Regions from separate parts of the Micromonospora sp. WMMD1219 genome, predicted to be linked through region 2. Evidence: riboswitches for the same ligand, from Rfam matches in the RefSeq annotation. Region 2 holds a riboswitch; each other region holds the start of a gene.
The links. A riboswitch is a leader RNA that binds a small molecule or an ion and turns the genes downstream of it on or off. The one in region 2 is predicted to bind cyclic di-AMP.
Positions count from the first base shown of each region.

Region 1: linked by a shared signal. The riboswitch ahead of ACN27C_RS29845 (C39 family peptidase) and the one ahead of ACN27C_RS23365 (transglycosylase family protein) in region 2 are both predicted to bind cyclic di-AMP.
Region 3: linked by a shared signal. The riboswitch ahead of ACN27C_RS16370 (coiled-coil domain-containing protein) and the one ahead of ACN27C_RS23365 (transglycosylase family protein) in region 2 are both predicted to bind cyclic di-AMP.

Region 1 is NZ_CP186057.1:6,390,445-6,398,264, forward strand. It holds gene ACN27C_RS29835 (CDP-glycerol glycerophosphotransferase family protein) at 1-1,629, shown strand, start outside; gene ACN27C_RS29840 (alpha/beta fold hydrolase) at 1,636-2,382, opposite strand; gene ACN27C_RS29845 (C39 family peptidase) at 2,542-3,384, opposite strand; cyclic di-AMP (ydaO/yuaA leader) riboswitch at 3,589-3,730, opposite strand; gene ACN27C_RS29850 (hypothetical protein) at 4,039-4,803, opposite strand; gene ACN27C_RS29855 (hypothetical protein) at 4,931-5,275, opposite strand; gene ACN27C_RS29860 (acyltransferase family protein) at 5,356-6,573, opposite strand; gene ACN27C_RS29865 (polysaccharide pyruvyl transferase family protein) at 6,730-7,820, shown strand, end outside.
Region 2 is NZ_CP186057.1:5,011,165-5,018,984, forward strand. It holds gene htpG (molecular chaperone HtpG) at 1-1,238, shown strand, start outside; gene ACN27C_RS23350 (SDR family oxidoreductase) at 1,715-2,413, opposite strand; gene ACN27C_RS23355 (winged helix-turn-helix transcriptional regulator) at 2,447-2,923, opposite strand; gene ACN27C_RS23360 (LLM class flavin-dependent oxidoreductase) at 2,971-4,533, opposite strand; cyclic di-AMP (ydaO/yuaA leader) riboswitch at 4,705-4,850, shown strand; gene ACN27C_RS23365 (transglycosylase family protein) at 4,849-5,499, shown strand; gene ACN27C_RS23370 (YbaB/EbfC family nucleoid-associated protein) at 5,687-6,136, shown strand; gene ACN27C_RS23375 (M4 family metallopeptidase) at 6,247-7,820, opposite strand, start outside.
Region 3 is NZ_CP186057.1:3,374,279-3,382,098, reverse strand. It holds gene ACN27C_RS16380 (HelD family protein) at 1-2,059, shown strand, start outside; gene ACN27C_RS16375 (cation diffusion facilitator family transporter) at 2,151-3,065, shown strand; cyclic di-AMP (ydaO/yuaA leader) riboswitch at 3,209-3,339, shown strand; gene ACN27C_RS16370 (coiled-coil domain-containing protein) at 3,344-4,417, shown strand; gene ACN27C_RS16365 (SRPBCC family protein) at 4,441-4,893, opposite strand; gene ACN27C_RS16360 (STAS domain-containing protein) at 4,995-5,354, opposite strand; gene ACN27C_RS16355 (hypothetical protein) at 5,776-6,180, shown strand; gene ACN27C_RS16350 (BON domain-containing protein) at 6,342-7,016, shown strand; gene ACN27C_RS16345 (redoxin domain-containing protein) at 7,076-7,573, shown strand; gene ACN27C_RS16340 (DsbA family protein) at 7,570-7,820, shown strand, end outside.

The DNA of each region.
Region 1 (7,820 bases), 1.4 Mb from region 2:
GGGCTGGCGGTGCTGGCCTTCCTCGTCGTGGCGCTCACCGGCGCCACCGGCTGGGGCCTGGCCCTGGCCGTCGCGGCGCTCGCCGCCACCGCCTGGGAGCGCCGGGTCCGGCCGTCCGCCGACGGCCTCGCCGAGACGGTGCTCGTCGCCGCCGGCGTCCTGGTCGGCCACGCCCGGCGCCTCGACGACGGCTTCGACCCGGCGCTGGCCGCCACCGCGCTGGTCCTGCTCGGGCTGGTGCTGCTGGTCGGGCCGCTGCGGCAGGCCGGCGCGCTGGAGATCCGGGCGGCGAACCTCCCGGTCCGTACGTGGACACCGGTCGTCGCCGCCCGGCTCGGCGACGCGCTGCTGGCGCTGCTGGCCGTGGTGGCGCTCGCCGCCGCCCTGGCGCTGCCCGCCTGGTCGGCGCTCGCCGCCGCGCTGCTCGTCGGCGCCGGGTGCGGGGCGGTCGCGCTGGATCTCGCCCGGCGCCGGTTCCGCCCGCCCGCCGGAGGTGGCCCGGTCGGCCGGGCGCTGCGCCGGCACCAGCCCGAGTTCCTGCTGCACTTCTCCGCGCCGCCCGGCTCGGAGTACCAGGTCACCATGTGGCTGCCGTACCTGGAGCGGATCGGCCGCCCGTTCGTGGTGGTGCTGCGCGAGCCGGAGTTCCTGTCCACGGTGGCCGCCGCCACCCGCGCCCCGGTGGTCCTCTGCCCCACGCTGAAGGCGCTCGACGAGGCGCTGGTGCCGAGCCTGCGGGTGGCGTTCTACGTCAACCACGGCGCGAAGAACGCCCACGTGATCCGGTTCAACCAGCTCACCCACGTGCAGTTGCACCACGGCGACAGCGACAAGGCCCCCAGCGCCAACCCGGTCTCGGCCATCTTCGACAAGATCTTCGTGGCCGGTCAGGCCGCGATCGACAGGTACGCCCGCGCCGGCGTGGAGATCCCCGCCGACAAGTTCGTCGTGGTCGGCCGGCCCCAGGTCGAGGCCATCGAGGTACGCCGGGAGCCGGTCACCGCACCGGCGCACCCCACGGTCCTCTACACCCCGACCTGGACCGGGCACCACGCCGACGCGAACTACTGCTCGCTGCCGGTGGCCGAGACGCTGATCCGCCGGCTGATCGACCGGGGCGCCGCGGTGATCCTGCGCGCCCACCCGTACACCGGCAAGAACCCGGCCTCGGCCCGTCAGCTCGCCCGGCTCACCGAACTGCTCGCCGCCGACCGGGCGAAGACCGGCCGGCCGCACCTGTGGGGCGCCGCCGCGAGCCGCGAGCTGACGCTCACCGAGTGCGTCAACCGCGCCGACGCGCTGGTCTCCGACGTGTCCGGGGTCATCTCCGACTGGCTCTACTCCGGCAAGCCGTACGCGGTCACCGACACCGGCGCCGACGGCGCGCACTTCGTCGAGCGGTTCCCGCTCGCGGCGTCCGGCTACGTGCTGCGGCGTGACATGTCCAACGTGGACGAAGTGCTCACCGACCTGCTCGACGCCGACCCGAAGGCGGCGCGGCGCTGGGCGGCGCGGACCCGGTACCTGGGCGACTTCCCCGCCGACGGGTACGCCGAGGCGTTCCTCACCGCCGCCCGCCGGGAGCTGGAACCCGACTGGGCGGTCCCGGCGCCGCGCGCCGAGGTGTAGGCCCGCTCAGAGGTACGGGTCGAGCAGGGCGAGCACCGCCTCCGGATCCTCGACGTGCGCGTTGTGGCCCAGCCCGGGCAGCGTCGCCACCGGCACGCCCAGCTCCTTGAGCTGCGCGTCGGTCACCATCGGGTCCAGCTCGCCCCGGGCCAGCAGCACGGGCACACCGGTGGCGGCCAGCAGGGCCGGCAGCCGGGGCTCCCCGACCGCGAACGCGGCCGGGTCCATCGCGAGCCGCCAGCGGCCGTCCACCCGGCGCAGCCCCGCCTCCACCACCGGATGGTCCGGTGCGAACAGCCCGGCGAGCCCGGAGACCCGCAGGTAGCGGCGGGCCGCCTCGTCACGGGTGGCGAACCAGGTGACCGGCCGGGCGGCCAGTTCCGCCGACTTGGCCAGTTCGGCCGGGGACCAGACCGCCTTGATGCCGAGCCCGACCACCGCGTCGACCGGAAGCCCTCGCTGCCGGGCGGCGAGCGCCAGCGCCACCACGCCGCCGAGCGAGTGCCCGAGCAGCACCAGCCGGTCGTCCGGGCTGAGCCGGACCGGGCCGAGCCCGTCGACCACGCGCTGGGCCAGGGCCTCGAACGAGTAGCCGTCGAGCGAGGGCGACCAGCCGTGTCCCGCGAGGTCGGGGGCGAGCCAGCGGCCGGGCCAGCGGCGTTCCAGCAGCGGCGCCCAGGGCAGCCACACCTCGCCGGTGGCACCCATGCCGTGCAGGAGAATCAGGTGCCGCTTCCCCGTCGCATCGCCCATTGGCGCAGTCTGCCACCGCCCGCCCCGGACACGCGAGACCGCACCCCGGCCAGCCTCGTCGCCCGCCATCCCGTCGATCTTGCGGTTTCGGCCCGTGGGACGCCCGGCTTGCCCGTTGTGACGGGGCCGCAACTGCAAGATCAGCGGGGCCGGGCGGGGTCAGGCGGAGTAGCCGCGGGTGGAGACCCAGTTCGCCAGGTCGATCGTGGTGACCCAGTACGACGGCAGCGACGGGTCGGCCGAGTCGGCGATGCGCACGGTCCGGCCGTCGTCCTTGTAGCCGACCACGGCGACGTAGTGGCCGCCCGGGAACGAGTGCCAGCCGCCGTTGGTGTCGGTGGCGGTGCCGGCGACGTTCGCGACGACCGCGCGGCCGTTGGTGATCGCCTCGACCACGTCGGCCTGGAGCCGGTCCATCTGGGCCGGGGTGGCGGTGCCGGGGATCATGCGGGTCCGGTACGGGTTGCCCTTGACCTGCTGGTTGAGCACCCGGGTGGTGTCCTCGGCCGAGTTGGTGCCCATCTCGGTGGTGCCGAGCGGGCCGGCGAGCGCGTCCTGGCTGCGTTCGATGCCGGCGGCGCTGAGCGCGTTGCGCACGGCGGCCGGACCGCAGTAGAAGTAGTTGATCTGCGCCTGGTAGTCGTAGTCGAGCGACTTGCTCGACGGCGGCTTCGGCTTGGCCTTGGGCGTGGTGTCCGGGTCGGCCGTGGCCTTCTTCGACGGGGAGGCGCTCGGCGACGCGCTGGGCGCGGCGGAGGCGCTGGGCGACGCCGGCGGGACGGCGATGCGGGCCTCGCCGCGGCTGGCGGGCTGCTCGCCGAGACGGGCGGCGCCGAGATCGGCGACCGCCGCGGTGTTCTCCTCGACCGGGGCGTCGTCACCGGCGGTGGCGACGGTGCCGGCGCCGGCGGCCAGCACGAGCGCGGCGGCCGATCCGGCGATGATCTGGTACGGGCGCTCGGTGACGATCCGTCGCAGCTGACGCTTCAGGTGGTGCTTCACGAAATCCTCCACGGGGCGTGAGCGGCGCACGCCGGCCCGGCACGCGGAGGAACTCACACGTGCTGGCGGGGCCGGATGGCCGGGGGATCGGGAACGCCCGTGATGCCGGGCGCCCAGGGGGCGGTTGCCGGTCGCGCGTCAGGCGAGCGCGGGCACCGCGGTGCCGTGGAGGCGGGGGGACGATCGAGGGGTGGGCAAGAGGGGTACTCCTTCCGTGGCCGCCGACCGGGTTAGCTGACGGATTCGGGCGGGAAGTACGCCCTACCGCGGGCCGTGGCTCGCGGATTCACCCCGATGGTGCTCATGGGTCCCCGGTTCGTGGAACACGATTAGGCGGGTCGGTGCGGCGTCGCCGTCGGCGATCGATTACCGCATCGGACGCGCCGACACTACCGGTGGGTATGTCCCATGCCAAGCGCTCCCACCTGCGTAAACGTGATCCGCGGTAACGGATTTCGGAACACCCGGTTACTGACTTCGCTCAATGGGACAAGCAGTTTCGACGGCACCCGGCGGCGGAAAGCGGACAGACGGCCAGCACCGGCCCGGCAATCGCGCGACTCGATGACCTGTTCCGCGCCGGACGCCCGTTTCGGCGGCCCGGGTGACCGGGCTCACCACATTCCGGGTAACGATTCGGTCGAGACGGTCGTCTCAGCCGACCCGGGCCGGGCGCCACCGGGCGTTGCGGACCGTCGCGGGCACCGGCTGGGCGCTCGCCGTCGCGCTCCGGTACACCGGGGCGGGCCGCAGCGCCACGGTGGCGGCGTACGCCTCGGCGGCGAGCGTCCGGGCGGCCTCGGCGGCCAGTTCCGCGTCCCGCCACGCCGCCCGCTCCCGCTCGGCGGCGCTCTCCCATCCGGCCCGGCGACCGTCCCGGACGGTGCGTGCCAGCACGGTCTCCTGCTCGGCCGGGTGCCGGCGCGGATCCCACCCGTTGCGACCCGCCAGCACGTCGGCGAGCTGACGGGCGGTCAGGTCGCCCCGCCAGTGCGCCGTCATGGCGGCGTGGTGCAGCCAGCGCTCCCGGGCCGCGTACTCAGCCGGGGTGCGCGGGGTGCGCGGGGCGGCCAGCGCGGCGGCGCCGGCCAGGCGGCGGGCGGCGGCGTCCGCCTCGTCGTACGCGGTCCAGGCCCGTTCCGCCTCGTCCTGCGCGGCCAGCCACCGCTCCCGGCGGCGGCGGGCCGTCTGGGCGGCCCCGGCGGCGGCCACCGCCACCTCCTCGGCGTACCGGACCAGGTCGTCGCGGCGGGCGGCGTCGGCGTCGGCCGGTTCGGGGACGGCGTCCGGCGCGGGCTCGCGTTCGGGCCGGGCGACGAGCGCGGCGAGCAGGCCCAGCGCGAGCAGCAGCAGGAAGGACCAGATGGCCGCGGCCTCGGGCACGGAGGTGAGGAAGTGGTACAGAGCGGTCTGCGACATGGTCGGCACCTCACGGGAAGAACCTGGCGGGAGGGCCGCACGGCCGGCCGGGGCGGGCGGGCCACCGGGAGGCGGGTGCGGGGATGACGTTCGGTGGGTGCGGGAACGGGCGCGGCCCGTGGGCGGATCAGCGGGCGGGCGGGGCCCGTGGGCCGGCCGGCGCGGCGGCCCGTCCGGCCGGGACCGGCTCCGCGACGGCCGGGACCGTCGCCCGGCGAGCGGGCGCCGGGACACCGGCGGGCGAGGCCGGCCGCTCGGCCACGCGGTCGACCTCCGGCCGCGCGGCGGTCGAGGCGCCCGTGACCGTGTACGCCGAGGCGGCGACCGCCGGAGCCGGGGCGGCAGCGGCGACACCGGACGGCAGCGTGGCGGCGCCGAACGAACAGGCGACCACCACGGCGAGACTGGCGAGCATCCGGGCGGTCCAGCGCGCCACCCACCACACGGGGCAGGTGAGCGCGATCGGAAGCACGGGTACAAATTACCGCCGATCCCCCACGAACGCACCGCCGCACGGCGTGTCGCGGACCGGCCGGCAGACGACGGCGCGTGTCAGTCCGGGCGACGCCGCCCGGCGTACTCGATGCCCTCGGCCCGACGGGCGACGGACGTCGCGCCCCCGTCGGCGGCCGGGGTGGCGGCGTCCTCGGCGGACCCGCGTGGAGCCGGCACGGCCGGTGCGCGCGACGCCGTGCGGGCCCGGCGGGACGGGCCGAGCAGGCGCATCATCGGCAGCTCCACCCAGCGGTGCAGCGCGGCGGCCAGCGCGAGCGTGACCACCAGGAAGCCGAGCACCGCGACCGGGCCGCGCCAGCCGGGCAGCCCGGTCCCCCAGTGCCCGGTCAGCCGCAGCACAGTGACCATGACCAGCACGTGGACCAGGTAGAAGGCGAACGAGACCTCACCGAGCCAGACCATCGCGCGGGACCGCCAGGGGGTGGGCCGGCCCCGCACGTCGGCGTCCGCCGCGGCGGCGATGACCAGCAGGTACGCGACCGCGAGCAGTGCCGCCCAGAACTCGGCCGGGATCCACAGCGCGGCCACCACCCAGGTGGTGACGAACAGCCCGGTGGCGACGGCGAGGTTCGGTCCGCGCCAGCGGTGCCGGCGCATCAGCTCGGCGGCGGCCACCCCCATCCAGAACTCCAGCGACCGGGTCACCGGGAAGATCTGGGTGAACCACCACCGCTGCTCCTCCGGCACCAGGTGCTGGCCGGGCCACAGCGCCAGGATGAGCAGCGGCGCCGCGACCAGCACGGTGCGCAGCACGCCGGTACGGGCCCGGCGCAGCCACGGCACCACGAGCGGCAGGCACAGGTAGAAGGCCAGTTCGCAGGAGAGCGACCAGCTCACGTTGTTGACGCTGTAGAAGTAGCCGCCCAGCGGGATCCACGCCTGGACCAGGAAGAAGTTGGCGATCGCGGCCCACGGCACGACCGGATCGGCGAACCAGGCCGCGATCGCCAGCGCGGCGACGAACGTCACCACGTGGTTCGGGTAGATCTTGGCGAACCGGCGGCGCAGGAACGTCCTGGCGCGCTCCCCGTCCCGGTACGACCAGACCAGCACGAACCCGCTGAGGATGAAGAAGAACTCGACGCCGGACAGGCCCAGGCTGAACGCCTTGTCCACCACGGCCTTCAGGTGCGGTTCGGCGACGATCCCCATGGTGCCGGCGTGGAAGGCGAAGACCAGCAGCGCGGCGACCCACCGCAATCCGGTCAGCGACGGCAGTCGTGGGGCACGGGTGACGGTCGGCGCGCTGGTCATTCCGGGCACCCTACCCCGGGGAACCGGGACGTTCCCGGCGAGCCGACGCCCGCTCGGCTCCGCACCGGCGGCGGATAGGATTTCCGTTCCTGCACGCGCGGGCACCCACCCGGCTCCCGCCCGCACGCCGTGCCGTACGGAAGGTGAGCGAACCGGATGCACCAGCGGATCCTGCTCCGCGCCCGCAAGGGCCCGTTCGACGTCCTCACGCCCGAGGAGACGTTCGCCGGCAACTGGATCGGGGACAACAGCGGCAACCTGGTCTTCAGCCACGCCGCGTACAAGCTGCTCGCCACCTCCACGGCCGAGATCACACCGACCCGCACCCCGGCCGACCCGCGGCTCGCCGACGAGATCAACGAACGGCACGACGTCTTCGTCGTACCGCTCGCCAACGCGTTCCGCCGCAGCTTCGTGCACCGCCTCACGCCGCTGACCCGGCTGATCGAGCGGCTGAAGATCCCGGTGGTGGTGCTCGGCGTCGGCGTGCAGACGAACGTCGACGGCGACCGCGAGTACCTGCGGCCGATCGACGAGCCGGTCCGCGCGTTCTGCAAGGCCGTGCTGGACCGGTCGCACAGCATCGGCGTCCGCGGCGAGGTGACCGAGAGCTACCTCAACGCGCTGGGCTTCTCCGCCGTGGAGCAGATCGGCTGCCCGTCGATGTTCCTGCACGGCGACACGTTCCAGCTGGAGAAGACCCGCCCGGAGCTGACCGCCGACTCGAAGGTCGCGCTCACCATCTCCCCGTACGTCCGCTCGATGGCCTCGGTGGTCCGCCACCACCAGGAGCGCTACCCGAACCTCTGCTACGTGCCGCAGGACCTGCGGACGCTCGGCACCCTGCTCTACGGCGACGCGCCCGAGCACCGGGGCCAGAGCAGCGACATCCCGCTGCACACCTCGCACCCGCTGTTCGCCGAGGACAAGGTGCGCATGTTCGTCGACCCGTGGACCTGGATGTCGCACCTGTCCGAATACGACTTCGCGTTCGGCACCCGCATCCACGGCACCATCACCGCGCTCGTCGCCGGCACGCCCGGCTACCTGTTCGCCCACGACTCGCGCACCCTGGAACTGGCCCGCTACTTCGGCATCCCGCACCGGATCATGCGGGACGTGCCGGCCGACGTCGACGCCGCCGACCTCTACGCCGAGGCCGACTACACCGCGCTCAACGACGGCCACAAGGCCCGCTTCGAGACCATCACCGCGTTCCTGGCCAAGCACGACCTCGGCACCTCGTT
Region 2 (7,820 bases):
TCGACAAGCCCGGCGAGGACGGCACCACCCGCGAGGAGCAGACGCTCAACTCGATGAAGGCGCTCTGGGCGCGCTCGCGGGACGAGGTCGACGAGGCCGAGTACAAGGAGTTCTACCGGCACGTCGCGCACGACTGGGCCGACCCGCTGGAAACCGTCCACATGCGCGGCGAGGGCACGTTCGAGTACGAGGCACTGCTGTTCCTGCCCTCGCACGCCCCGCTCGACCTGTTCTCCCCGCAGGGCCGCCGCGGTGTGCAGCTCTACGTCAAGCGCGTGTTCATCATGGACGACTGCGACGCGCTGATGCCCAACTACCTGCGCTTCGTCAAGGGCGTGGTGGACGCGCACGACCTGTCGCTGAACATCTCCCGGGAGATCCTCCAGCAGGACCGGCAGATCCGCGCGGTGCGTCGCCGGCTGGTCAAGAAGGTGCTCGCCACGCTCAAGGACATGTCCGCCGAGTCGTACCGCACGTTCTGGACCGAGTTCGGCGCGGTGGTCAAGGAGGGTCTGCTGGAGGACCCGGACAACACCGAGACGCTGCTGGAGCTGGTCCGGGCCGCCAGCACCCACGACCCGGCCGAGCCCACCACGCTGCGGGCGTACGTGGAGCGGATGAAGGACGGCCAGACCGAGATCTACTACGCCACCGGCGAGAACCGGGCCACCATCGAGAACTCGCCGCACCTGGAGGCGTTCCGCGCCAAGGGCTACGAGGTGCTGATCCTCACCGACCCGGTGGACGAGGTGTGGGTCGAGCGCGTCGGCGCGTACGACGGGAAGACGCTGCGCTCGGTCGCCAAGGGGCAGGTCGACCTGGAGACCGAGGAGGAGAAGGAGAAGGCCGAGGCGGAGCGCCAGGAGTACGCCGACCTGCTCGCGTTCCTCGGCGGCGCGCTCGCCGACAGCGTCAAGGAGGTGCGCCTGTCCACCCGGCTGACCACGTCGCCGGCCTGCGTGGTGGGCGACGCGCACGACATGACGCCGACGCTGGAGAAGATGTACCGGGCGATGGGCCAGGAGATGCCGCAGGTCAAGCGGATCCTGGAGCTGAACCCGGCCCACCCGCTGGTCACCGGGCTGCGCAAGGCGCACGGGGAGGGCGGCGACACCGCCGCGCTGACCGAGACCGCCGAGCTGCTGTACGGCATGGCGTTGCTGGCCGAGGGCGGCGAGCTGGCCGACCCGGCCCGGTTCACCCGGATCCTCGCCGACCGCCTGGCCCGCGGGCTGTAGCCCTACCCCGACCCGGTTCGCCCGACCCACCCCGGCGGGCCGGCGTGATCGACTCCAGCTCGCCGAGGTGGTGGTATCGGACGGGCTCTGACCCCGCCACTTCGCCGAACTGGTGTTGATCACACTGGGGTGTCCCAGGGTGGGGAAGATCGATCCCACCTGGAGGGATGACCGGGGCGGTGAGGGCTTCCGCCCGTGTCGGCAGGGCTGCCCAGGTGCACATGTGTGGGTCGGGGTGGATGGGGCGGAGCGCCGCGCGGGGGGCACCGGCTGACGATCGACTATGCCCGGGCGGTAGTCGTGGCAGCTGCGTGATCGACACCACTGCGCCGAAGTGGCGGCATCCCACGGGCTCTGACCCGGCCACCTCGGCGAGCTGGTGTTGATCACGCTGGGGTGTCCCAGAGTGGCGGTAGTTGTGGCAGCGGAACCGTCTTGCCGAGGTGGCGCCGCCACCTCGGCGAAGACGGGTCGGCTCAGGGGAGTGCGGGGTAGAGCGCGGCCACGCCGCCGGACAGTCCGGCCTGGACCCGGCGGGCGACGTCGTCGGCCAGGATCTCGTAGCTGTCGGACTCGATGCCGTCCGCGGCGAGCCGGGCGACGTCGGCCGGGTCGGCCTTCGGGCCGGGGACGGCGGCGGCCATCTCGGTGTCCATGTAGCCCACGTGCAGGCCCGCGACACGGACGCCCCGGCCGGCCAGCTCGACGCGCAGGGCGTTCGTCATCGACCACTCGGCGGCCTTGGCCGCGCCGTACGCGCCGACGCCGGGGAACGTGAACCAGGACAGCGCCGACAGCACGTTCAGGATCGTGCCGCCGCCGTTGGCCGCGATCCGGGGCGCGAACGCCCGTACCACCGACAGCGTGCCGAGGTAGTGCGTCTCCAGCTCCAGCCGGATCTGCGCGAGGTCGCCGTCGAGCAGGTCGGTGCCGGTGCTCACGCCGGCGTTGTTGACCAGCAGCGTCACGTCACCGGCCCGCTCGGCGGCGGCGGCCACCGATGCTGGGTCGGTGATGTCGAGGCGTACCGGGGTGACGCCGGGCAGCTCCACGGTGTCCGGGTTGCGGGCGCCGGCCCAGACGGTGGCGCCGCGCGCGACGAGTTCGGCGGCCAGGTGCCGGCCGAAGCCGCGGTTGGCGCCGGTGACCAGGGCGGTGCTTCCAGCGATCTTCATGGTCTCGCTCCGAGGTGTGGTGGAAAAGGGAGGTCAGGCGGACAGCAGGCCCGGGCCGGGCAGGACGGCCAGCTCGCCGGGCGGTACGTCGTGCCCGGCGTCGCAGCGCAGCCGCGCGTGCACCGGCGCGCCGCACTCGTCGTGGGCAACCCGGACCGCCGGGCCGGCCTCGTCGGCGGCGTACGCGTCGCCCCACTGCCGCAGCGCGACGAGCACCGGGATCAGGTCGCTTCCCTTGGCAGTGAGCACGTACTCGTCGCGGGTGCGCTGCCCGGGCTCGCGGTAGGGACGCCGGTCGAGCAGCCCGTCGGCGACGAGTTGCTTGAGGCGTGCGGCGGCCACCGGCTCGCTGACGCCGACCCGCCGGGCGAAGTCGTCGAAGCGGCGGGTGCCGAACGACGCCTCCCGCAGCAGGAGCAGCGTGGTGCGGTTGCCGACCACCTCGAGCGCCCGGGCGATCGAGCAGTTGGCGGTGGACCAGGAGTCACGGTGGGCGAGGAGGTCCGTCATGGCGTCGACGGTACCCACCTGACTTAGGGAACCAAAAGTCAGCTACCTCACAGCTGGCCGGGGAAGAAACCGTGCCGGGCCAGCGGCTCGACGATCTGGTGCTCCTCGTACGACAGGTGCGACAGCAACGTGTCGGTGAGCAGGTCCACCGCCTCCTGGAGTCCGGTGAAGTCGCCGGGCCGGCGGACCAGCTCCACGAGTGCCCGGTCCACGCTCTCCACCACGCCGTGGATCACCACGTGCTCCTCCTCCAAGCGGTCCAGCACGGCGGCCAGCCCGGCCTCGGAGCGGCGCAGGTGCGGGAAGATCGAGGCGTCCTCCAGCCCGTGGTGCTGGGTGACCATCGTGCAGTAGGCCGCGCAGTACGCCCCGAGCGTCCAGTTGTTCTGCCGCATGGTCATCTCGTTCAGCGCGGCCCGCGCCCGGCCCGGTGTGACCGAGCCCTGCTTGACCTGTTCCAGCAGGTCGCGCACCTGGGCCAGCTCCTGCCGCAGGTGGTCGTGCACGTCCACCAGGTGCTGCCCGGCGGCCTGTCCCCGGGCCGGGTAGGTGTGCCCGGCCGGTGGCGGCGGGGCGCTCGGGCGGGTGGACTCGTCCCAGGGGCGGCGCGCGCTCAGGCGTACCCCCGGGTCGGGGGTGGGGGTGACACCCAGCGTGCTCGGGCCGCCGGCGGCGGCCTGCTCCTCGGCGGCCGCGCGGGCACCGCCGCCGGGCGTGGCGCGCTCGGCGGCGACCAGCTCCCGCACGGCGGGCGCGACCTCCTGGCCGAAGATCTGGATCGCGCGCGGCTCGTCGCTGCCGAGGATGAACGTGGTGATGCCGTGCTCCAGCGTGAGCCCGGCCAGTTCCTCCACCCACTGGTCCGGCGGCCCGGCCAGGAAACCGGCCGACGAGCGGGCGAACGTGCCGGTCACGTTGAGCATGCGGCGGATCGCGGCCGGGTCGCGCCCGGCGGCCCGGGCGCCCTCGTCGACGAGCGCGTTCAGGGCGGGCAGCTCGTCGGGGCCCTTCGGCAGGTACGACAGGGACGGCAGCCAGCCGTCCGCGGCGCGGCCGACCAGGCGCAGCATGCGCGGCTTGTACGCGCCGACCCAGATGCCCACCGGGTGCGCGGGCGCCGGGCCGCGCTTGGCGCCGACCACCCGGTAGTGCTCGCCGTCGACCCGGATCATGCCGCGCCGGTCGGTGTCCCAGACCTCGCGGATCACCCGGATCGCCTCGTCCAGGGCCTCGACGGCGGCGCCGGGGGACAGGCGCCGCCCGCCGGTCGCCTCGATCGCGTCCCAGAACGCGCCCGCGCCGAGCCCCAGCTCGACCCGGCCGCCGGTGAGCAGGTCCAGGCTGGCGATGCTGCGGGCCAGCACCACCGGCTGGCGCAGCGGCAGGTTGAGTACGTTGCCGGCCAGGCGGATGCGCTCGGTGGCGGCGCCCACGTAGGACATCAGCGTCCAGGTGTCCAGGAAGCCCGGCTGGTACGGGTGGTCCTGGAACGTGACCAGGTCCAGCCCGACCTGCTCGCAGAGCCGGGCGAGCGCCACCACCTGGTCGGGCTGCCCGGCGGCGGGGGTGAGGAAGCCGCCGAAGGTCAGCTCGTGTCCGTGATCGGTCATCCGTCCCGTCCTCCCGTGATCTTGCCTGGCCCTGCCACCGTAGCGCCGCCGCCGGTAGCCCGGCCGGGTGAAGAGCATCACAAGAAGTGGACGATCGTCGCAAAACGCTCCTAGCGTCGGTTTCGTTCGCAGACGCGGACACCGCGGGCCGGAAACGCCAAATCCCGCCGCCGTCCCCGGTAACCGAACCTCGCGCGGGAGCGGGGGAACCACACGTTCCACGGTGCATCGTCACCTCGGGGTGAAGCCGCCACCGGCGGCCGGGCTCCTCGGCCCGAACCCGACAGCTCACCTCGTCGGCGTGGAGGAATCCACATGGCAACTGAATACTCAGCCCGAAGCCGCCGTACCGCTCTCGGGGCGGTTCTGGCCGGCGCCGCCGTCGGCGCCGCGACCCTCTTCGGCCCGGCCGCCCCGGCCAGCGCGGGCGTCAACTGGGACGCGGTCGCGCGCTGCGAGTCAGGCGGCAACTGGAAGATCAACACCGGCAACGGCTACTACGGCGGGCTCCAGTTCTCCCGCGCCACCTGGAACGGCTACGGCGGCAAGAAGTACGCCGCCCGCGCCGACCTGGCCAGCCGCTCCGAGCAGATCGCCGTCGCCGAGAAGGTGCTGCGCGGTCAGGGCATCGGCGCGTGGCCGGTCTGCGGCAGGAAGGGCGGCTCGGCGAACGCCGGGTCGGCCGCGGCCGGCGAGCGGGCCACCACGAAGGCCACTCCGCGCAAGGCCGCCCCGGAGCGGCCGGCCCCGCGCAAGGCCGCGCCGGAGCGGCCCGCGACGAAGGCCGCGCCGCAGCCCGCGAGCGGTGCCGGGACGTACGTGGTCCGGCGCGGGGACACCCTGTCGGAGATCGCCGTGGCGCAGCGCGTCGACGGCGGCTGGCGTGCCCTGCACGAGCGCAACCGGGCAGTGGTCGGCGACGACCCGGGCCTGATCTTCCCCGGTCAGCGGCTGCGCCTGCGCTGACAGCGGTCCGGAGAACGCCCGGCCGGTCCGTCCGGCCGGGCGTTCACCCGTCCGCGACACGCCGCGTCGCCGGTGTCCGGCCTGCTCGCGGCGCCGGGGCGCGGCCCGCGACAGCCGGTGACCGCGATTCGTCGGAGCCGGTTGCTAGGGTCACGGTGCTCGGCTAAGACGTGAAGAAAGCGCGGAAATGACCAACGACCCGTTCTCGGCGGCCGCGAGCCTCGACGAGATGCTGACCCGCACGCAGCAGGCGCTCACCGCGATGCGCTCCCGGGCCTCGGCGCACGCCGACGGCGAGCCGGGCGACCTGCTCCGCGCCGAGGGCACGGCCGCCGGCGGGCGGGTCCGCGCGGTCGCCGTCCAGGGTGGCCGGCTGGATTCCGTGACGGTCGACCCGGAGCTGGCCGGCGAGCCCCTCGACGTCCTCTGCGGACACCTCGTCACCGCCGCCAACGCCGCGTTGTCCGAGCTGGACGCCCAGGTCAGCGCGTCGGCGCGGGCCGACGCCGACGCGCTCGCCGCCCGGCTCGGCACCATGGGCGACCAGGTCGAGCTGTTCGGCCGCGCGATGCACGAGGCGGCCGCGCGGATTCACCGCGACCGCGGCACCCCGTCCCGGGCCGGCAGCCCGGCCTGACCCGACGGCCGCGTGGCGCCGCGACCCCGCGACGCCCGGCACGACGAGGCTCTGGCACGACGAGGCGGCCGGCCGCCGGGAGGACGACGACCGGCCGCGCTACGCCACGGTCAGCTCAGGGTGACCGCGGTGTCGTCGACGACGAAGGACGTCTGCAACGAGCTGTCCTCCACGCCGCTGAACGAGATGGTCGCCGTGGTGCCCGCGAGCGACGAGATGTCGAAGGACCGCTGCACGTAGCCGGTGGCCTTGTTCAGGTTGGAGTAGGTGGCCAGCGTGGTGCTGCCCGCCTTGACGGTGAGCTTGTCGTACGCGGTGCTGGTGGTCGACTCCGCGCTGTCGACGTGCAGCCAGAAGCTCAACGTCGCCCGGCATCCGGCCGGGATCGTCACCGACTGGCTGAGCGTGTCGGTGTGCGACGAGCCGTACCCGTCCAGCCACGCCTTGTACGAGCCGCCGTGTGCGGCCTGGCCGCTGTCGGTGGTGATGACGCCGGACGAGGCGCTCCAGCTCACGTTGCCCGACTCGAAGCCCGGGTTGGCGAGCTTGTTGCCGGAGCAGCCGCCCGACGGCGGAGTGGTCGTGGTGCTCGGCGTGGGCGTCGGGGTGCCGCCGGCACAGGTCGGCTCGCCCGACTGGGCCGGTACGCTGACCGCGGTCCACGCCGCCTTCACCGCGTTGAACTCCGTGCAGCCGCTCGGGTAGAGGTTCTTCGCCGCCTGCAACGTCCACACGCGGTACTTCAGGTAGGACGAGGACGACGTCTTCAGCAGCATCGCGTTGTACATGATCTTCATGGCCTTCTGGATGCCCAGGCCGGTCACGCTGCTGCCGTTGCAGGTGGAGCTGGAGGGCTGCCCGTTGGTCGGGCTGCTGCCGTTGGCCAGCAGGTAGAACCAGTGGTTGCCCGGGCCGGCCGCGGCGTGCACCTCGGTCGACGGGATGCTGCTGGAGTAGCAGTTCGGGTCGCCGAGCGCGGACGGGTTGTACATGTTGCGGATCGGGCCGGAGCCGACCAGGTTGATCTTCTCGCCGACCAGGAAGTCCGGCGCGTCGTAGCTGGACGGCTCGTTGGCGAACCACTCGGTGGCCGCGCCGAACGTATCAGCCACGAACTCCTGCGTGCCGCCGCCGGAGATGCCGCCGGGGGTGTTGTCGTCGATGCCGTGGCCGATCTCGTGCGCCACCACGTCCAGCGAGCTGATCCACTGGCCGGCGGTGTTCTTGCCGATCTGCACCTGGCTGCCGTCGTAGTAGGCGTTCTGGTCGTTGAGGCCCACCCGGATCGGCCAGTAGCCGCCGTTGCCGTTGGCGCCGTTGCGGCCCAGCCACTGGGCGAGCATCTTGTGCTCGGTCTGCGCGGAGAACAGCGCGTCCACGCAGCCGGTCTCCTTGTTGGTGGCGGTGCCGTTGCCCCAGACGTCGTCGGAGCCGCTGAACGTGGTGTTGTTCGCCGCGTCCTGGCAGCTCAGGTTCGTGACCGTCGGGTCCTTCATGGTGTACGTCGAGCCCGACTGGGTGGTGTTGAGCGTCAGCGGGCTGGGCCCGTTCCAGGCGCCGGTGCCGGTGCCGCGCACCACGTGCTCCTGCTTGCGCAGGACCGCGCCGGTGCGGGCGTCGACGTCGACGGTGAGCCGGCTGGGGCCGTCCGCGCCGGTGCCGCGTACCGTGGTCTCCCAGGCCA
Region 3 (7,820 bases), 1.6 Mb from region 2:
GGTGTACGCCCGGCTGGCCGAACTGCGCCGGTCCGCGGCCGAGGCCGAGCGGGAGGGCTACCGGCTGGCCCGGGTCGGCAACTTCGGCGCGCTGGTCGAGCGGGACGCGATGGTCTTCCACGCCGCCCAGCGCCGGCACGTGCTGGACGCCGAGCACGAGGGACTGGTGTTCGGCCGGCTGGACCTGCGGACCGGGCAGGTGCTGCACGTCGGCCGCCTCGGTGTGCGGGGCGTGGACGCGGAGACGCTGGTGGTGGACTGGCGGGCGCCCGCCGCCGCCGCTTTCTACCAGGCCACGCCCGCCGAGCCGCGCGGCGTGGTGCGCCGGCGCACGATCCAGTCCGCCTCGGAGAAGGTCACCCGGATCGAGGACGACCTGCTGGACCCGGAGGCCGCGCCGCCGGACATGGCGGTGGTCGGTGACGGGGCGCTGCTGGCCACGCTGTCCCGGGCCACCGGCCGGGGCATGCGGGACATCGTCGCCACCATCCAGCGCGAGCAGGACGAGGCGATCCGCTCCCCCGGCAACGGCGTCACGATCGTCTCCGGCGGCCCGGGCACCGGCAAGACGGCGGTGGCGCTGCACCGGGCCGCGTACCTGCTCTACTCCGACCGGGCCCGGTACGCCGGCGGCGGCATCCTGGTGGTCGGCCCGTCCGGCGTGTTCGTCGAGTACATCGCCTCGGTGCTGCCCTCGCTGGGCGAGGAGACCGCCACGCTGCACTCGCTCGGCTCGCTGTTCCCCGGCCTGTCCGCGTCCCGGACCGACCCGCCGGACGTGGCGGCGGTGAAGGGGTCGCTGCGGATGCGCCGGGTGCTGGAACGCGCGGTACGCGACGCGGTGCCGGACTCCCCCGCCGAGCTGCGCCTGCTCTACCGGGGCGAGCTGCTGCGCCTGGAGCGCCCCGCGCTGGACGCGATCCGGGACCGGACGCTGGCCCGGGGCGCGCGCCGCAACGAGGTGCGCCGGGCGGCGTTCGACGCGGTGCTCGCCGCGCTCTACGCGCAGGCCCGCACGCTGCGTGTGGGCCGGTTGCCGGAGCAGCCCGCGTTCGAGGACGAGATCATCGAGCGGCCGGAGTTCCGCGAGTTCCTCAAGGCGTGGTGGCCCCGGCTGCACCCGCGGCACGTGCTGGACTGGCTGGCCCGCCCGGACCGGCTGCGCCGCTACGCCGGGGGGATCCTGTCCTCGGCGGAGATCCGGTTGCTCGGCGACGCGTACCGGAGCCTCGCGACCGAGGGGCTGACGGTGGCCGACATCGCGCTGCTGGACGAGCTGGACGCGCTGCTCGGCAAGCCGGTGCAGCGGGCCCGGCCCAAGCGCGACCCGTACCAGCTCGCCGGTGGCGTGCGCGAGCTGAGCACGTACGCCGACCGGCAGCGCGCCGCCCGCGCGGCGGCGCGGGAGCGTCCGGACGACTACCGCGACTACGCGCACGTGGTGGTGGACGAGTCGCAGGACGTCTCGCCGATGCAGTGGCGGATGGTCGGCCGGCGCGGGCGGCTGGCGTCCTGGACGGTGGTCGGTGACCCGGCGCAGACCGCCTGGACCGGCGACCCGCAGGAGCTGGACCGGGCCCGTGACCAGGCGCTGGGCCGGCGCAAGCGGCACCGCTACGAGCTGACCACCAACTACCGCAACTCGGCGGAGATCTTCGCGGTGGCGGCGGCGGAGATCCGCCGCCTCTACCCGGACCTGCCGCTGCCCGCCGCGGTGCGGTCCACGGGTGTGCCGCCGGTCGAGCGCACGGTGCCCGCCGCCGACCTGCCGGCGGCCACCGTCGAGGCGGCCGAGGCGCTGCTCGCGCAGGTGGAGGGCACCGTCGGCGTGATCACGCCGGTGCCGCGCCGGGACGAGGTGGCGGGCTGGCTGGGCGGGCTCGGCGCGGGCCGCCTCCAGGTCGTCACCAGCCTTCAGGCCAAGGGCATGGAGTACGACGGCGTGGTGCTGGTGGCGCCGGGTGAGATCCGGGCCGATCCCGGCTCGGGCGTCCGCACGCTCTACGTGGCGCTGTCCCGGGCGACCCAGCGCCTCACCACACTCGACCCGGTGGGGTGACCGGCCCCGCCGCCACCCACAGTTCACTTGCATACATAGCGATGTGAACATACATTGGGCCGGGCCGGTACGCGGCAGGGAGGGTGTTGGCGTGGGCGCAGGTCATGACCACAGCGGTGCGGTGGCCAACGCGGCACACCGCCACCGGGGCCGCCTCTGGGCCGCGTTCGCGCTGCTCGCCGCCCTGATGGTGGTCGAGGCGGTGGCCGCCTTCACCACCGGCTCGCTGGCGCTGCTCTCCGACGCCGGGCACATGTTCACCGACGTCCTCGGCATCGGCATGGCCCTCGCGGCGATCACCGCCACCCGCCGGGCCGGCACCGACCCGCAGCGCACGTTCGGGCTCTACCGGCTGGAGGTGCTCGCCGCCCTCGCCAACGCCGTGCTGCTCGGCGCCGTCGCCATCTACGTCCTGGTCGAGGCGGTACGCCGCTTCGGCGAGCCGCCGGAGGTGCTGGCCGGCCCGATGCTGGTGGTGGCGGTGCTCGGCCTGCTCGCCAACATCGTCGCGTTCGCGCTGCTGCGCGCCGGGTCGAAGGAGAGCATCAACCTGCGCGGGGCGTACCTGGAGGTGCTCGGCGACCTGCTCGGCTCGCTCGGCGTGATCGCCGCCGCCCTGGTCATCGCGGTGACCGACTGGTGGTGGGCGGACCCGCTGGTCGCCGTCGGGATCGGCCTGTTCATCCTGCCGCGTACCTGGCGGCTCGGCCGGGCCGCGCTGCGCATCCTGGTGCAGGCCGCGCCGGAACACCTCCAGGTGACCGCCGTGCACGACCGGCTGGCCGCCGTACCCGGCGTGGCCGAGGTGCACGACCTGCACGTCTGGACGCTCACCTCGGGCATGGAGGTGGCCTCGGCGCACCTGACCACCGACCCGGGCGTGGACCCGGCCGGCGTGCTGGCCGCCGCGCGGGCCGCCCTGCACGAGGACTTCTCCATCGATCACGCCACGTTGCAGGTCGAACCCGGAGCGTCGGCTGGAGTGTGCGGACAGACCGAGTGGTGATTAGGACACACTTAAATCACTGTGGCTAATGTAGTCTTATGCCGGTTTTGCCCCGCCTAGTGGCACTGCTCCACGGAGCCGTGCCCGGGCAGCGCCGGTAGTCTCGGTCGCGGCCGCACCCGCGGGCGCCACCGGCCCCGGTGGGGCGGCCGTCGCCTAATCGTCCGCAGGGACGAGCCGGGGAACCACGTACGTGGGGTGCATCCGCGTCAGCGGTAGGGATCTTCCGTCCCGAACCCGTCAGCTAACCCGGTCGGCGCTGACGGAAGGACGTGTGAATGCCCCCAGTGGCACCTGTACGACGGACGGCCGCCCGGTTGGCGGCCCTGCTCGTCGCGACGCTGACCCTCGGCGTCGCGACCGTTCCGGCCTCCCCCGCCTCGGCGGCGCCAGCGACCGGCCTGCTCGCCGCCGCGCCCGGCGACGACGAGGGCGGCACGCCCGAACTGCGCGCCCAGCTCGACGCGGCCAGCAAGGGCTGGCTGGAGGCGAAGGCCGCGCTCAACCGGTCGGTGAACCGGCAGAAGCAACTCAACGAACAACTCAAGACGGTCGGCGCCGAACTGGCCGTCCGGGACGCCAAGGTCGGCGAGATCGCCGCCGTGGCGTACCGCAACGGCCGCCTGGGCACCGCCGGGGCGCTGCTCGGCAGCAGCAGCCCGGAGGGCTTCATGGACCGGGCCGCCGCGCTGGAGCAGGTCGCCGCGCACGAGGACCGTACGCTGCGCGACCTGATCGCGACCCGTGACGAGGCCACCCGCACCCGCACCGAGCTCGACGGCGAGATCCGCGAGCAGCGCAAGCAGGTGGCGGTGATGGGCAAGCGCAAGGAGCAGGCCGAGCGTGCCCTCGAGGTGGCGAACGACCGGGCCTCGCGCAGCAGCAGCGGCGGTGGCAGCGTCCAGGGCACCTCCAGCAAGAACGCGAAGCCCGCGCCGCGCAACTCGGACGGCTCCTGGCCGTCGGAGTCGTGCAGCGTCAACGACCCGACCCCGGCGAACGGCTGCATCACCCCACGCACGCTGCACGCGCTGCAACAGGCCAAGGCGGCGGGCTTCACCCGGTACGTCTCCTGCCACCGGCCCAGCGGCTCGGGTGAGCACCCGAAGGGGCGCGCCTGCGACTTCGCCGCGCAGAAGAGCGGCTTCGGCGGCGTGGCCACCGGCGGCGACCGGACGTACGGCAACAACCTGGCCGCGTACTTCGTGCGCAACGCCGACCCGCTCGCCGTGCTCTACGTGATCTGGTTCAAGCAGATCTGGCTGCCCAGCAGCGGGTGGAAGTCGTACAGCGGCGGCAACGGCGACCCGTCCAGCGACCACACCAACCACGTGCACCTGTCGGTGTACTGAGCGCACCCTGGAGGGCGGCCGGATCAGGTCGGCCGGCCCTCCAGGGTCGCTCCGAGACGCGCCGCCAGGCCCAGGTGAGCCGCCCGGGCCTGGCGGAACGCGTACCCGAACAGCGGTGCCGGTGCGGTGAGCGTGATCTCCACGTCGATGCGTACCGTGCCGTCGGGCTCGTCGCGCAGGCGGGTGTGGTTGCGGACCGTCGTGGCGGGCTGCTGCCGCGCCACGGTGACGACCTCGTCCTCGCCGGCGATCAACACGTCCGCCTGGTACGTGACCGGGAAGTGCAGCGGGCCGAGTTGCAGCCGGTCGGTGATCGCGTAGCTGGCCAGCGCGCCCGGCCGGGCCGGCAGCTTCCGGACCCGGACGATCAGCGGATGCAGCTCGCCCTGGCGACTCAGGTCACCCAGTAGCGCCACCGCCTCGGCCCGGGTGCACCGGGCCTGCACGGTGTAGCTGAAGCTGTCGCTGCTCTGCAAGCGGGCCCCCTCGCCGTCGTGCGTCGCGACGATCGTCCCGTACCGACGCCGGACTGGCAACGGGTAGAAGGTCCCCTGGCAGCAGGGGGTGTGAACGGCGCTCAGGCGCCGGGCAGCACCTCGGGGGTGTCGTCGGCGAACCACGGCTCGGGCGCGCCGAACAGGCCGAGCAGGCCGGTCACCCAGAGCTGCCGGTGCACGAACCGGCTCGGCTCGGTGACCACCAGCTTGACGCCGCTGACCTCGCAGGTCTGGAAGCCCGCGACCATGGCGCTGATGCCGACCGAGTCGATGAACGTGACGAGCCGCATGTTCAGCTCGATCCGCGAGGGGCGGCCCTTCGCGAGCACTTCGGCGATCGCTTCCCGCACCTCGTACGCGGTGTCGACGTCGATCTCCCCACGGGGCGCGATCTGGACGACACCACCCGGCCGCACCGACTTCACGATCGACAGGCTCACGCGAGCACCTCCACTCGCCCATGACGGGCGCCTCATCAGTACGCGGGCCGCGACCGAGCGTATTCCTCCGACGGCCCGGTCGCCACCCCCCGGGATGAGCAATTCGCGAACTGGGCACACCTGGGCGTACCCAATCCGGACCTCCGGGTTCCAGTTTCCCCTTCAAGGTGGGCCGCGGCCAACCCTGCGGCCGGGCGGGCCCGGCCGATCCGCCGACCAGGGTAGCGGGCGCACGCACGTCCCGTGGGCACCGGTCCCGGCGCGTTCGGGTGGTTCGTCCCGTTCGCTGCCCGGGCCGCCCGTGACCCGGGCATGGTTTGCCGGGCGTGCCGGTGGGGCACTGCCCGAGACAGTGAACCCGCCGGATGGACACCGGAGTCCGAAGTGGCCGCCGGCCTTCGGCACCCGAGGAGGTAGAACTATGTTCGGATCCAACCTGCTGGACCGCCGGGGCAAGGCCGAGCGGGTCGCCGACCAGGCGTGGCAGCACCTGCTCTCCGCCGTCGGTTCCGCCGGTGACAGCGTGCGCGACGCCACCCGTACCGCCCGCCGCAGCTCCTCCGGCCTGGCCGACGACGCCACCGACCTGGTCGGCTCCGCCGCCGAGGAGGCACGTCGCCGGGCCGGTCTCGCGTTCGACGCGCTCGCCGGCCGCCGGCCCGCGCTGCCCTGGACGCTGCTGATCGCGGCGGCGCTCGCCGGCGCGGCGATCGGCTGGGCCGCCGGGACCGCGGCGCGCGCCGCCGGCAGCCGGGACCGCGCCGCGGACGAGATCGAGTTCGTGGATGTGGACCGGCCGAACTCCCCGGCCGGCCTGGACGGCTGACCCGCCGAGTACGACGCGACGACGGCCGCTCCCGGGGCTCCCGGGAGCGGCCGTCGTGCTGCCTCACCCGGACCGGGCGAGGGCGGCTCACCCGGGACACGCGCAGGATCGCGGGTGCGGGACCACGTGCCCGCGCCGCGATCGACGGGAGGGAGAGCCGGATGGCCACCGACACGGTCACGCGTACCGACCGGGACATCCAGACCGCCGTGCTCGACGAGCTGACCTGGGAGCCGCGGGTCGGCCCGGACGAGATCGGGGTGACCGTCACCGAGGGCGTGGTGACGCTCACCGGCCGGGTGGACAGCTACGCCAAGAAGTGGGCCGCCGAGCGGGCCGCGCACCGGGTCACCCGGGTCCGCGCGGTCGCCAACGACCTCGCCGTCCGGATCGACACCGCGGCCGGACGGGAGGACCCGGAGATCGCCGTCGCGGCCGTACGGGCGCTGGAGTGGGACGCGTTCGTGCCGATCGAGGCGTTGCAGGTGACGGTGGCCGACGGCTGGGTCACGCTGCACGGCGAGGTCGAGTGGGAGTACCAGCGGCGGGCCGCCGAACGGTCGGTCGCCCGGCTCACCGGCGTACGCGGGGTGAGCAACGGCATCGCCGTGCGCCCGGCGGTGCACGCCGACGGCCGCGACCTGGCCGAGCGGATCGTGGACGCGCTGGCCCGCAACCGCGCCACCGAGACCGAGGAGGTCGACGTGCGGGTGCACGGCGACACGGTGCTGCTGGACGGGCAGGTCCACTCGGCCGGCGAGCGCGAGGAGATCGAGCGGGTGGTGTGGAACGCCCCCGGCATCCGGGAGGTGCACAACCACCTCGTCGTGCGCTGACCGGAACCACCCCGCCCGGGTGAGCCCGCCTCACCCGGGTCGCGGCCATGGTGGGAGGCATGAGTGATCCGAACGGGCTGATCACACCCGGGCAGGCCGCGCCCGGGTTCACGCTGCCGGCGGCGCCGGACGGGCGCGAGGTGGGCCCCGGGCAGTTCCGGGGCCGTCCCGTGGTGCTCGCCTTCTACCCGGCGGACTGGTCACCGGTCTGCGGCGAGCAGATGACCCTGTACCAGGCCGCCCTGCCCGAGCTGGAGCGGTACGACGCGGTGCTGCTGGGCATCTCGGTGGACAGCGTCGACTCGCACCGGGCCTTCGCCGAGAGCCGGGGCATCCGGTTCCCGCTGCTCGCCGACTTCGAGCCCAAGGGTGAGGTGTCGCGCCGGTACGGCGCGTACGCGCCGAACGGGCAGTCGGACCGGGCACTCGTGGTGGTCGGCCCGGACGGCCGGGTGGCGTGGAGCCACCTTTCCCCGCCCGAGGTGAACCCGGGCGTGGACGGGATCCTCGACGCGCTCGAGAGCCTGGACTCGGATCGGCGGGTGAGTGCCGGATGACCACGCCCCTTCAGGTCACCACCGCACGACTGCGGATCCCGGTGACCGAACGCGACCATGTCCGCGGGCCGCTGGACGCGCCGGTCACGATCGTCGAGTACGGCGACTTCCAGTGCCGGTTCTGCGGTGCCGCGTACCCGAACCTGACCGAGGTGCTGCGCCAGCGGGCCGACACGGTGCGGCTGGCGTACCGGCACTTCCCGATCACCAACGTCCACCCGTACGCGGAGAGCGCCGCGGAGACCGC